Regions from separate parts of the Paenibacillus sp. FSL M7-0420 genome, predicted to be linked through region 1. Evidence: predicted binding sites of a transcription regulator. Region 1 holds the regulator's gene; the other holds the start of a gene.
The links. The regulator LexA, encoded in region 1, represses DNA repair genes until DNA is damaged. The targets are predictions, from matches to a motif close to CGAACATATGTTCG.
Positions count from the first base shown of each region.

Region 1 (3,751 bases):
CTGTTCCAGTTGACGGAACTCCGGCTGCTCACCGGCAGTAAAGTTCGCCCACAGCGCTTCATACGGGTTAATACCGATCAGCTTCGTGAACGGATACGTCTCATAGGATTCGTACAGTGTACGAGCTTCCCTGCGAACAGCAGCTTCAAGCTCCCCGGGATCAACGGAATCTCCAGCATGCTCACAAGCATAGCGGAAGGCTTCTTCCACACTGCGGTCATCCCACAGCAGAGTATCGTCAAGGTCAAATAGTACGGCGGTAATCGGCATTTGTTCTTCCACTCCCTATATGCTGGTCTGTCTTCCTATTCGTGCACAACCTCAATGTTGTTGTTCTTGGCGAACTGCTCCAGGCGTTCCCCCATCGCAGCGGTGTCATATCGGTTAATCAGCTTGGAGAAAATCCACTGCTTGCGCTTACCCTTATACTTAATAGTAACTACACTGCGCGATAAAGTGATCTTTTCAATATCCGCCGCAGCCAGGAAGCGTTCGCGGTTGTATTTAATAGTAGAGATACGCGCACGCTCAACCTTAAGGAAGGGACGGCGGAAGAACAGCAGCGCAGCAAGCAGGAAGTACAGCACTACACCCAGCCAGTTGGCCAGAATCCCGCTTCCTTTGGCTTCGTCAATTGAGCCGACCACCCAGAACATGATGCCAAGCAGCATCAGTACAACGGGGAATACAATATTGCGGCCTTTGAAAATATCGATGCTTTTCGCAGCAGTCTTAGTGCTGGAAGTGTAAATGGAGTCCTTCCCCTGCTTCTTTCTTTGCTGGTTAATTTGCTTGGTGTTGCGTTGAACCATTCTTTCCCAAGAACGGGCCATGTAAGTTCCCCCTAGTCATCCTGTATTATCTATGAAAAGGCAACCGGCTAATGCTTAAGTCCGTTATTGCCCTCTTCATGCTCCGGATTGTCCACAATTTCGATAGTATCAAGCTGGGCCCGAAAGTTAGTGCGGATATTCCCCAGGTAAATCTCGCGGAGCTTGGCTCGTTCAGCCAGTTCCTCTTCATTCAGGCCGCCGTTCTTAGCTTTGCGTGCCAATTCATTGATGCGTGCGACCAATTCGTCAATATTCAATACGTTTCCCTCCCTCTAAATTCATTTTAACTTTGCCATGAGAAAAAGAGCTTGTCAAGGTCTACCCCCTGAAAGCTCTCTGAGTCGATCATTAGCATGACACATTCCTTCAATATACAGGTAAAGTGAGAATATCTCCGGCCTTAATGACGCTGTTCTCCAAATGATTACTCTTCATTATTCCTTCTATATATACGGCTGTCTTCATGTCCTCAGGCTTGTTGCTTAACGCAATACTCCATAAGGTATCCCCGCGTTCGACTACAATCCGCTTATCCGGCTTCATCGACGAAACCGAACCGGCAAAAACATTCCCCACCACAGTGAATCCCGAAATAACAAGCATCAGCACCAGAACCAGCTTCATCAGGCTGACCTGACGGAATAGCGATGATAGCGCAGCGACACTATGAAGAATCGCGTCCTTGATCTTGGTTACATTACTATGAGCAGTTGGATTACCGGGAGCGGACACCTTGATATCCTCATTATTGTAGATGCTGTTGTATGTACTATACTTTAACATGATTATCATCCTCCAAACACATGTTCTTGCTTTCGAAAATAATATAACACGAACATGTGTTTCGATCAATAGTTTTTTCGGAACATTTGTTCTCTTTATTTCCGTTCTCTTATTTTCCTCATTTTAGAACTTATGTTTGTACGAACGGAAGTTCTATGTTATAATTTTCCCAAACATAGTATATGGGGTTGATACCGATGTCAAAGATTTCTAGTCGTCAGCTGGCGATCCTGGAATTTATACGTAATGAAGTCCGCAGCAAGGGTTATCCTCCGTCCGTCCGCGAGATTGGCGAGGCTGTCGGACTGGCCTCCAGCTCCACCGTGCATGGTCACTTGGACCGGCTTGAGAAGAAGGGCCTGATCCGGCGTGACCCAACAAAACCGCGTGCCATTGAATTACTCGGCCAGGAAGATTCAGAGAATGTGCATCAATTCGTCCAGACCGTTACCCGCATCCCGGTAGTGGGTAAGGTTACAGCTGGTGTTCCTATTACAGCAACAGAGAATATTGAGGATTACTTCCCGTTGCCTGCTCATTATGTAGGTGATAACAAGGTATTTATGCTATCTGTCCTTGGTGACAGTATGGTGGATGCCGGAATTATGAACGGGGATTATGTCATCGTGCGCCAGCAGCAGACTGCCGACAACGGCGATATTGTTGTAGCGATGACCGAAGAAGATGAAGCAACTGTCAAGACCTTCTACAAAGAACGGGATCATATCAGGCTGCAGCCGGAGAATCCGGCGTACGAGCCTCTCCGCCTCAACCGCGTTACAATTTTGGGCCGGGTCATCGGATTATTCCGCGATATCCACTAATCTACTCCCCGCTTAAGAACAGGCTGCTCCGCACCATGCGAAGCAGCCTGTTTTATGTTCATTTTACTTCGTGTAGTGGCCAAAAAGCTGTATACAAACATTTGTTCGCATTCGGCTTTTTGGCCATTTTTTCTGCGAACCGCTGCATAGCTCCGCACATATCCTGTTACAAAGGAGTGCTGATCTGTATGCCCAATTACCGAATTATCGTCGATCTGTCACAGCGCATGCTGTACCTGCTGGATAATGACGTTGTCACCAGAGGCTTCCCTGTCGGCATCGGCAAAATGTTAACCGTCTCGCCTGTAGGCGAATACACCATCATTAACAAACAGCCCAATCCGGGCGGTCCGTTCGGTGCCTTCTGGATGGGACTGTCCAAGCCGCATTACGGCATCCACGGAACCAATGACCCATCCTCCATCGGCCACATGGTCTCACACGGCTGTATTCGAATGTATAACGCAGATGTTCTGGCTCTAGCCGCCCTCGTTCCCATAGGTACCCGTGTCACCATCCGGGAATAGGAACGTCGCAAAAACCCTTGAGACGCCAGATTGCGCCCCAAGGGTTCCTGTGACTCCTATGAATTAGAGAGGATACAGACTACAGTACACTTCTCAACAGACGGATAGCCACCGTATTCAAACGAATGGCCTCGCGGATCGATTCTCTGGCTGCCAGCAGCTCTCTTCTGGCCCGCGAACCTCTAGGCACTCTACGCAGATTCTCATTGATTTCTTCCAGTCTCTCCAGCAGGACAGCCCGCTGTGTCAGCAGGACATTAATGGCTCTGCGAATCCGGTTACGTTCTCTTTGGTTCATCTTTACACCTCTTTTACACTTGGATAGTATAAGAGATGCCAAGAATGGCTCCAAAGATTGTGTGATTCGGCAGTAATGTTAGTTAGAGCTGCAGGTAGTGGGCAGCGAATCTGCTTACTTCTTGTTCAATCGTACCCGGAATTCAAATTCATCGCGTCTATAAGTCATTCCGGCCAGCACAATGTACTCCGGTGTCCATTTCTGTACAGGTCCGGCATAATCAGCAATCACATGCGGTTTGCCATCAACCAGCTGAACGACGTAGACCTGTACCTGTGCCAGTGCGGCAGCGAATAGATCAGCATCACTGGACAGTACTTTATAAGCCGTATTCAACTTCGTTCCTCCTTGTTCCACAACCATATTAAAGATTCCGTCTCGAATCTATTCAATTATACCGGGTCATGGAACAATATGTAAACCATATTTACAGCTTAATAAAAAGGATTTTGAACAATCCGATATACTTCTTCGTGGCCCCGCCAT
Region 1 covers NZ_JBBOCJ010000001.1:3,929,771-3,933,521, forward strand. The annotation lists gene MKX51_RS16625 (HAD family hydrolase) at 1-270, opposite strand, end outside; gene MKX51_RS16630 (hypothetical protein) at 306-833, opposite strand; gene MKX51_RS16635 (DUF896 domain-containing protein) at 881-1,090, opposite strand; gene MKX51_RS16640 (LysM peptidoglycan-binding domain-containing protein) at 1,200-1,616, opposite strand; gene lexA (transcriptional repressor LexA) at 1,814-2,440, shown strand; gene MKX51_RS16650 (L,D-transpeptidase) at 2,629-2,967, shown strand; gene MKX51_RS16655 (hypothetical protein) at 3,047-3,265, opposite strand; gene MKX51_RS16660 (hypothetical protein) at 3,380-3,601, opposite strand; gene MKX51_RS16665 (hypothetical protein) at 3,693-3,751, opposite strand, start outside.

Region 2 (3,751 bases), 1.3 Mb from region 1:
TGATTGCAGGGAAGCTGCATGAGCTGAAGGTGGAGTACTATGAGAATCAGGGGGATGCGCGGGCGGTACTGATGTGGGAGAGCCCCAGCCAGGCCAAAGGCGTCATTCCGGCAGGAGCCCTCTACCTTCCATAACAAAGAGTAACGAAGCGTCAGATATGCTCGCGGTAGCTGATGTTGTTGGCGATTTTCTCGTCACGGACGGCTTGGCGCAGGATATCCTTGACAGATTGAACCTTACGGATTCTATTGAAGGGTAGCTGCGGAGATGAAGCATCATCCGACAAAATGATCAGCGTCCCGATGCCCAGCATGCGCTGCATAACCGACTGGGTGACGGAGAAATCGTTGACCCGCAGCAGCTCAATTTCTTCGACATCCTTGCCGATCAGTCCGCTCTTCACCATAATCCGCTGGGACGTAATCGTATACTTGGTGGTATTCAGTCCGATCAGCCCCTTGAGACGGTCGGAGATGCCGGCAGGCTTGCCCTGCCATAATTCTTGCTCGGGACCGGAGCTATGGCCAGCCGCCGGACGCCGTGCTGCTGCCGAAGAACCGGCCTCTTCTGTGCCTGCCCCGCATTCCCCGCAGAATTTGGCACCTTGCTTGTATTCCGCACCACATGCTGTGCAATAAGCCATGATAGATCTTCCTCTCCTTGAACGGATAAATTCATTATAGTATAACAGGAATTGCCAGTCATCAACGGGTTATTGACCGCCGTTTCTCCCTATGAATACGCTTATCTGCTGACATATGTTTCATTACGCCGAATTTTACATTAATTTCATTTGCACTTAACAAAAATCGATATTATTCTGTTAAGTGGAGGGATATTAACTATGAGACAAGCTTTACTTGCAGGACTGCTAATGGCCGTCATGATCCTCAGTGCCTGCGGCAATAACAGTGCTGAACCGGCATCCCCGGAAGAGGTACAGGAGACGGTACAGAGCTTTTACAATGAAATGTCGAAATTCGACGAAATGGGCAAATCCTCGCTTGAGAACTTCAACACCACGCTAACCTCTTATTCCACCGGACAAGCGACAGACAAAGAATTCCAGAAGGCTGTGGACAGCTTCCAGGATACCGCATCTCAGCTTGCAGATCATGTGAACGATATCAAGATTGCGGGTGGCCTGCCGGATACGATCGAGAAGCTGCTTAGAGATTCTGTGATTGCTTTTCAGAGTGCCTATCAGATCAAGGAGAAGGCTTCCAAGGGCGCAGTATCGCCCGATGTGACCGCTGAGGAATTCAACACGATGAATGAGCAGGCGGACATAGCGATGCTCTACGGCATCTCCAAGCTGAATGAAGCCAGAGAAGCCGCAGGACTGATTGAACCGGAGCAAGCCGTACCGGGAACCGTGTCAGATGCAGGCACAGATGCCAAGCAGGAACCGGGTGCTGGAAGCGCAGGGACTTCGTCAGTGAAATAAGCAGAGACAAGACTTGTTATACGCCAAAGGGTTCGGATGAAGACGCTGTACAGCATTACTGTAGGCGTCTTTTTGCTGTGGATTGAATTATTGGTCCAACCTTCTTGAGAAGTACTTAGGGGCCTCCCTGAAACCTTGTCTTTCATAAAATGTATGAGCCTCTATTCTTCTGGCATGGCAATGAACCTGGATACTGGCACATCCTCTTCGGCGGGCGGAAGCTGAGGCGAATTCCACTAATTCCTGTCCGATTCCCTTCCCTCTAACTGAGGAATCCACAACCAGATAACTAATGGAGGCGATATCTCCTCTCATGCCCAGCTGCGGGATATAATGCAGGGAAAGACAGGCGATAACACATCCTTCCGCTTCATAGACCTTTAACTCCTCATTGGGGTCAGCAAGCAGTCTTTCTATATTCTCTTTCATAAAAAGCTCGGTATCCGGGTAACCTAATTGCGTTAATAGTCTGGAAATATCCTCCCGATCCTCCACATTTGCAGCTCTAATCATAAATTTCATCTCCGTCCTTTCTACCCCATTACCCTAATGATGGCATCAGATTAGCTAAAATACTAGAACCACGGGATGGCTGTTTTCATGCAGGTGTGGTGCTAGTTCAACCCTGTATTATGATTAGCTGAAGCTCTCCTTCAGCGTCCTTGGCCTGACATTAATTTCTGCTTGCCTAACAAGATGGATCGCAGATATAATACAAACATGCGTTCGGTTTGTGGGCGGCAAGATGATGTAGTCCGGGTTATAAACAACAGAGTGGGGGAATAGCAATGGGCAAGAAGCTTGAAGCGGGCGGTCTGCGGGAGAGCAGCCGGATCATGTTGACGGAGCATAAGGGCGGGATCAGGAGGGACGAACGGGAGACCTGGCATAGCCTGAAGCCGGTGCTGGACGAGCAGAAGCTGGAGGAGATTGAGCATACGCTGGCCTTATCGCTGCGGAGTCATGTGCGGGTTACGCTGGTGCTGTATGGTCCTCTGGAGCAGAGGAAGCTGAGCGGGTTCGTGACCTCCATTCACACCCACTCGCGTGAATTCAAGCTGCGGTGGGCGGAGGAATGGAAGTGGCTGCTGGTAGATGACATTGTGGAGGCTTATATTGTCTAAAAGATAACCGTTCTGCCTGGAATCAGCACGGGTCCAAGCTTCATTTACCTGCCGCGGTGCCCGTCTTCTCATAGGCAATCAGCGTGACCTCCGGGTTCCCGGTCATCCGGGCAATTTCCGACTCCGCCTGGCGGATTACCTCCACCACATCCTCCTGGTCGCTAAGCGGGGCTATTCTGTAGCTGTCGCTGTATATCTCCATGTTCATCCCCCTTTCCGTTAGAATGACCTGACTTGCGGTCTGCATTCTTATTCTGGCCTGTAGGCACACAGTTCATCCGGGGAGATCAGGTGCTGCACAGCTCATTTTGCGAAAAAAATGGTCATCGGCGTAAACCGCCCGGCCAAAGCGGGCATATACTATACCAGGGGGTGAGTAGATGCTTACTTTGGAGCAGGTCAAGCAGAAGTCGGCCGCAAGGCTGGCGAAGCTGCATCCGGCCGTACTGGCCGGGGCGAACGAGCTGATTAGACGGAGCTATAACCGGGGGGTGCAGATCCTCATTACGCAGGGCATGCGCACGATAGCGCAGCAGAATGAGCTATATGCTCAAGGGAGAACCAAGAAGGGCGACATTGTAACGAATGCCCGGGGAGGCGACAGCTTCCATAATTACGGCCTCGCGATAGACTTCGCGCTGCTGCTGCCGGATGGCAGGAATGTGTCCTGGGATATGAATCGTGACGGGGATGGCGACAAGGTGGCAGACTGGCAAGAGGTGGTACAGGAGGGGAAGAAGCTGGGGTTCGAATGGGGCGGGGACTGGACCTCCTTCAAGGATTACGCCCATCTGCAGATGAGCTTCGGCCTTACCATCCAGGACCTGAAGGCAGGCCGGCGGCCTACTGCCCAGCAGAGTGCAGCCGCACTAAGCCGTATAACCGGAGGTGAGCCAGAGGTGAACAAGGATATCCCGGTAAATATTACGCTCAACGGTAAGAAGCTGACGACCGGCGTCATGGACGATGCGGTTACCTATGCGCCTGTACGTGCGATTGCGGAAGCGCTTGGAGCCAAGGTCACGTATAATGCGTCCAGCAAGACCGTGAACATTGTGAAGGAATAACTTCTCTGCATAGATGCTGTGCCGGATGGGGAAATTATCAGCGATTAACCACATCCATGAAGGGGGCACAACATTTTGAACAAGCTGATCACAAGTCTTGCCTGCGGTACGGT
Region 2 covers NZ_JBBOCJ010000001.1:5,256,640-5,260,390, reverse strand. The annotation lists gene MKX51_RS22400 (glycosyl hydrolase) at 1-134, shown strand, start outside; gene MKX51_RS22395 (PH domain-containing protein) at 152-643, opposite strand; gene MKX51_RS22390 (hypothetical protein) at 845-1,447, shown strand; gene MKX51_RS22385 (GNAT family N-acetyltransferase) at 1,535-1,960, opposite strand; gene MKX51_RS22380 (YolD-like family protein) at 2,236-2,571, shown strand; gene MKX51_RS22375 (hypothetical protein) at 2,612-2,773, opposite strand; gene MKX51_RS22370 (M15 family metallopeptidase) at 2,952-3,638, shown strand; gene MKX51_RS22365 (WGxxGxxG family protein) at 3,714-3,751, shown strand, end outside.
Region 2: the regulator LexA is predicted to act here: its motif matches at 2,163-2,176, upstream of MKX51_RS22380 (YolD-like family protein).